2 regions of the Tissierella sp. QWL-11 genome follow, and region 1 is predicted to be linked to the other one. Evidence: riboswitches for the same ligand, from Rfam matches in the RefSeq annotation. Region 1 holds a riboswitch; the other holds the start of a gene.

What was found. A riboswitch is a leader RNA that binds a small molecule or an ion and turns the genes downstream of it on or off. The one in region 1 is predicted to bind lysine.
Region 2: another riboswitch for lysine. It lies ahead of AC4PG3_RS02755 (transporter substrate-binding domain-containing protein); the one in region 1 lies ahead of AC4PG3_RS11895 (APC family permease).

The regions. Positions count from the first base shown of each region.
Region 1 is NZ_CM178750.1:2,385,196-2,388,414, forward strand. It holds gene AC4PG3_RS11885 (ABC transporter ATP-binding protein) at 1-505, opposite strand, end outside; gene AC4PG3_RS11890 (TetR/AcrR family transcriptional regulator) at 585-1,220, opposite strand; lysine riboswitch at 1,355-1,536, shown strand; gene AC4PG3_RS11895 (APC family permease) at 1,623-2,993, shown strand; gene AC4PG3_RS11900 (amidohydrolase) at 3,014-3,219, shown strand, end outside.
Region 2 is NZ_CM178750.1:574,793-578,011, reverse strand. It holds gene AC4PG3_RS02765 (amino acid ABC transporter ATP-binding protein) at 1-173, opposite strand, end outside; gene AC4PG3_RS02760 (amino acid ABC transporter permease) at 185-937, opposite strand; gene AC4PG3_RS02755 (transporter substrate-binding domain-containing protein) at 994-1,860, opposite strand; lysine riboswitch at 1,993-2,175, opposite strand; gene AC4PG3_RS02750 (hypothetical protein) at 2,270-2,650, opposite strand; gene AC4PG3_RS02745 (HAD hydrolase family protein) at 2,820-2,951, opposite strand; gene AC4PG3_RS02740 (N-acyl-D-amino-acid deacylase family protein) at 3,041-3,219, opposite strand, start outside.

The sequences.
Region 1 (3,219 bases):
TATCTGCGGCAATTGTAGGATCAAGACCTGTAGTAGGTTCATCTAAAAACCACAATTCTGGATTATTTATCATAGATCTTGCAAAAGTCAATCTATGCTTCATACCTTTTGAAAATTCACCTGCTTTTATATTTTCTTTGCCTTCTAATCCTACAAGTTTTAAAAGTTCCTGAGGCTCTCTTGTATCTACATCAAATAACTTTCTATAGAAATCTAAATTTTCCTTAGCTGTAAGTTTACTATACACATTTGACTGTTCAAAACTCATTCCAATTTTGTTAAACATTTGTTTTGAAATCTCTTTGATATTATATCCAGCAACCCATGCCTCTCCTTTTTGAAGCTGTAATAGTCCTGTTAAAATATTTTGAGTAGTTGATTTACCTGCTCCAGATGGGCCTAAAAATCCAAATATCTCTCCCTTTTCTACTTCAAAGCTTACGTCTTTAACTTGATATTTTTCGTCCCTATTATAAGAATGATATAGATTTTTTACTTTTATCATAAAAACACCCCTTTACTTGAAAATAAATTTATATCTATAAAAATATCAAAACAATAACTTTCTTATTCTTTATAAAAACTTATTCTTTATAAAAAGACTTCTTCAAAAAGTCTATATATTCATAAATTTCTTTTTCAGTAGATTTATAATTAAATTCCCCATTAGATGAAATAATACTATTTCGTTTTTCTTCACTATATTTCTCTAAAGTCCACCTTATAATATTTACTGCTTTCTCTGTGTCTATATCATCTTTTAAAACTGAAAAATCAATATTATAGGTATAAATATCCATATATACCTTTGGGTTAAAATCTTCGCTTATCTTCATCATATCTTCTAAAGACTTGTCTTTAAAAGCGTTTATTGAGAAGTCCAATAAATATGGATACTCATTAAAAATTTTCAATTTAATCATAGATATTTCTTTTATCCTTAAAAATATATCTCTTTGATTCCAGTCTAGTTCCTTATTAATCCTTTCCATAATAATCTCAATAGTGAATTTTTGTAAATATTTATAGAGATTTTCCTTTGTTTGAAAATAATGATACAGTAACCCCTTTGACACCCTAGCATTTTCTACAATTATATTTGTAGATGCCTTTTCATATTCATTTTTTGAAAATTCTTCCAAAGCACTATTTATTATTCTATTTAATTTTTCCTCATCAGCATTGTTTATTAGTTCTCCTATTTTTCTCACCTCTATCATTTTGACTATCTAAGTCAATTTTATTGTATCACTAATAGACCAATGTAGTCAATAATTTAATCTTAAATTTATTTGACAAATATATATTATTGTGCTATTATATTGAAAATTCATAAAAATCCTCATCCTCTTTTGGGTGAGGTAGAGGCGCGATAATTAAAAGTAATCATATGGAGACCGGAAATCTTTGAAATATGACAAAAGGAATTACCGCCGAAGCAGTAGATACCAAAATCTATTGCTGGGACTAGATTTAATAGGTCTAGAACTGTCATCATAATTTCTGATCCATTTATGATGTTGAGCTATCTCACTATGATCAAAAAGGAGGATAGGTGTATACTTTTGTATTGAAAACATCTAATTCTATTAGATGTTTATTTTATTTTAAGGAGGATTTTAATGGCTAATAATAATGATACATTAAATGAAAGTTTGAACTCTGAGTTTAAAAAAGAAATTAGTCTTTTTGGTGGAGTAAGTATTTTAGGTGGAATAATGATAGGTTCCGGAATATTTTATTTAGGATCCTATGTTTTAATCAGAGCAGGCATGAGTCTTGGATTAGCTCTTTTATGTTGGGTTCTTGGAGGTGTTATCTCCTTACTTGGAGGAATTTGCTATGCTGAACTAGGTGCAGCAGACCCAAGTGCTGGAGGTCTTACTGTTTACTTAAATAAAGCATATTCTCCCATAGTTGGATTTCTTGCAGGATTTAATAGTTGGCTAATAGGAGGCCCTGGTTCTATTGCAGCTTTAGCTATTGCACTGCCTACTGCCTTAACTGCTGTCATACCTATGGGTGAATGGACTGTAAAACTATTTGCCATAGCTTTAATAATTATGCTTACAACAGTAAACTACTTTGGAGTAAAATCAGCATCTAAACTACAAAATATATCAATGATTGCAAAATTAATTCCAATCGGCATTATAATGGTTCTTGGTCTTATCTTTGGAGATGTTTCTCCCGATTTAAGCTTAACCCCTAAAACTGGTGATGTAAGTTTTGGATCTATAATTAGTATGGTTGCCTTTGCTGTAGTTGCAAGTTTATGGGCATATGAAGGATGGACTAATCTAAATACTGTAGCTGAAGAAGTAAAAAACCCTAAGAAAAATTTACCTTTAGCAATTGTCATTTCAATAGTATCTATTACAATTCTATATACATTATTTAATTATTCAATCTATAAAGTGTTACCCTTTAGTGAAATTGAAAGTTTAATAGCAAATGATCAATTCTATTTAGGAACACATGTAGCTGAAAAATTAATGGGGAGCACTGGAGGCATTTTGGTTACATTAGGTATGGTTATATCAATGTTTGGAGCTTTAAATGGTTGTATATTAGCTTTTCCTAGAATGTACTATGCAATGAGTGAAGAAGGTCATTTCTTTGAAAGTTTTAAAAAATTGCATCCAAAATACAAAGTACCTTATGCTCCATTAATTGCTCAAGCTGTTATATCCATTGCCCTTGTGCTTTTAAGAAACCTTAGTCAATTGACTTCACTTGTAGTATTTTCAGGTATGATTTTTAATACTTTAGGTGTATATGCAGTTATGATTTATAGAAGAAAATTTCCAAAGGCTGAAAGACCATATAAGGTAATAGGATATCCTGTCACTGTTATTTTGACAACTATTCTATTTATAGGTCTTATGGCAAATACATTTATTGAAGACCCTCAAACCTCTATAATAGGATTGACTGTACCAGCTATTGGAGTTTTAGTATATATGTACTTTGATAAAAAAATTAAAGCTTAAATCTACGAGGAGATGATTTTTTGAGAACAATTTTAAAAAACGGAAAAATTTATATTGAAAAAGGTAATTTTCAACAGGCAATTTTAATAGAAAATGGAACTATAAAAGACTTTGGCTGTGATGAAGATATTTGTAAAAATAAAGCAGACAATATAATAGATCTTGAAGGAAAAACTGTACTACCTGGTTTAAATGATAGTCACCTTCATATGACAATGATAGGCGA
Region 2 (3,219 bases), 810 kb from region 1:
CCACTAGGTTGTTCAAGTAAATTTACACATCTAAGAAGAGTAGATTTTCCAGATCCAGATGAACCTATTATGGATACTACTTCTCCCTTTTTTACCGAAAAATTAATATCTTTTAATACTTCATTTTCTCCAAAGCTTTTTCTTAGATTTTTTATATCAATAATACTTTCCAAAATCTTCCCTCCTATCTCATCGGTGTTTCTGGTCTTTTTACCTGCATCTGATTTCCTATAATATTATAATTCTTAGGACCATCTAATCTCTTTTCTATATATCTTAATATCCTAGTTACAGTAAATGTCAAAACAAAGTATATGATACTTGTAATAAAAAAAGTCTCAAAAAATCTAAATGAATTGCCGGCTATAGTTGTACTTTGAAAATATAATTCTGTAACTCCTATTACATTCAATACAGATGTATCTTTTATATTTACTACAAATTCATTTCCTGTTGCAGGAAGTATATTTCTAATTACTTGTGGAAGTATTACGTTGAACATTGTTTGAACATGATTCATCCCTATTGCATGGGCTGCTTCAAATTGACCCTTATCTATGGAAAATATACCTCCCCTTACTATTTCCGACATATATGCACCTGTATTTATGGAAACAATGAATATAGCTGCTGCTGTTCTATCCATATCTATTCCAAAAGCTGATGCAGAACCATAAAATATTACCATTGATTGAACCATCATAGGAGTTCCACGGAAAAATTCTATATATGCTGAAAGTATTCCATTCACTATATTTAATACTATCTTTTTAATTCCTCTTTCTGGTTTTGGTATTGTCCTTACAACTCCTATTAATAGACCTATTGCAGAACCTATTATAGTACTTATTATGGATATTAAAAGAGTCATACCTGCACCACGAATAAACATAGGCCAATTATTTATAAATATCTTTTCTATAACTTCAAAACTCATAGTTTCACTCCTTTACACAATTCGAAACTGACCAGCTGGCCAGTTTCGAACTTAAATTATTGAGCTGCTGGTTGATTTTTTATAACTTCAGACATAATCTCCTGTCTTTCTTCTTCTGAAATCTGAGAAAGAGCCTCATTTACATCATCTTTTAATTCGCTATCCTTTACAAGCCCTACAGCTATTGCAGTGTCCTCATCTGATGTCTCAAATCCAGAATCAAATTCTACAAAAGCAAAGTTTTCATTTGCAGATGAAGCACTCTCACCCTCTGGTCTCTCTGATACATATCCATCAATTATTCCTGATTCTAAAGCTACTCTCATAGCAGGAAAGTCTGTCATAGCTGTTTGCTTTTCCACTCCTGGTATTTGATCTATAACTGTATAGTGGAAAGTTGTATTTTGTCCAGTTATCTTTGCACCACTAAAGTCTTCTAAAGTAGTTGCATTTTCATATTCTCCACCTTTTTTTACAACCATTACTAGGTCAGATTTATAATAAATATCTGAAAAGTCTATTGCCTCCATACGTTCTGCTGTAGGTGACATTCCCGCTATAATTGCATCTATTTTTCCTGATTGTAATGATGGCACAAGTCCGTTCCATTGCGTCTTTACAATAACTAATTCTTTTCCTAAACTTTCTGCTATTCTCTTTGCTATTTCTACATCATATCCACCTGCATATTCTGAGTTTCCTTCTATTGGAACTCCTTCATTGGAATCATCTAATTGAGTCCAGTTAAAAGGTGCATATCCAGCTTCCATACCTACTTTAAAAGTATTATCTTCATCTTGGCTTTCTCCATTTTCTATAGGAGTATCTTCATCAGGAGTTTCATCTCCATTTGAACTACATCCTATTAAGAAGCTACTTGCAATTAAACTAAGTACTAAAAGTAATAATAATCTTTTTTTCATCTTTAATCTCTCCCTTTTATATTTCAATTTTAAATTTAACATTTAACTCGTTGTATTAAAAAAACACCTAACGAGTTGTCAGGTGCTTATATGCGTATAGCAAAGCTAGACATCCTCTCCTTTTCTTGATCATAGTGAGATAGCTCAACATCATAATATGGATCAAATACTATGATGACAGTACTAGATTTGTTGAATCTAGCCCCAGCAATAGATTTTGGTATCTATAACTTCGGCGATAAATCCTTTCTACATACTTCACAGGATTCCGTCCTCTGTATGTGTACTCTTAGTTATCGCGCCTCTACCTCATCTGAAAGAAGGATGAGGATTTTTATTAAGTTTTAATTTTATATAGCATAACACGCAATTTTATAATTGTCAAGTAAGTTTATCAGATTTTTCTATATTATTTTACTAGTTTTAGTTTAGATATATCATATGCGTTCTTAGTAGTCAGCATCTCCATAACATTTAAATCTTCTCTTAAATCCCTTACCTCATCATGCACCCCTTGAATCTCATGATGTAGTTCTTCTGCTAAAAGATTCAAATCTTCTTTAGTAGCTAAATTCTTTATGTCATCTTTAGTGACAAAATCTTTTAAGTCTTCCTTAGTCGCAAAGTTTTTTAAGTCTTCCTTAGTTGCAAAGTCTTTTAGGTCTTCTTTGGTTGCAAAGTCTTTTAGGTCTTCTTTGGTTGCCATTTCTCTTTTCATTTCTTGCATTTCAGCTTTCATACCTTGCATCTCAGTATAAAGTTTTTCTAGCAATTCCATAGTTTTATCCATCTTTGCACTCTCCTATAATATAGTAATTTTATTATATCATTTAATAGAGTAGTTTTACAATTATATTTATTATAAATCCTTTATTATATTAAATACGCTCTCTTCATTGTTATCAAATTCCAAAACACTCTCCTACCTATTTTAAAGGCTTAGATCAGAGTTTTCATATTTATTCCAATACATGAATTTTTAAATTATTTAATCCACTTCCTATAGCAATTATATCCTCTATATTTATCTTTAATTCCTTAGATAGAAACTTTAGTGTATTTACCTTAGTTGCTCCTTTAGTTTTGAATATAAACCAATATATGATTTTAAGTATACATTATTATGAAAAATAAAATAGTGTAGCTTACATTTATTTATATAAGCTACACTATTCCGAACTTACCTTTTTTTAAATTTTAAAACTTTCCCTGCTTTTTGTGGTTGAGGATTTCCACCTTTTACTAAAATCTTCCCATTAACTAATACATAATCAATGCCTATAGGATATTGATTTGGATTAGTATAATCTCCTTTATCTATAACTGTATTTGGATCTAAAATAACTATGTCTGCCGCAT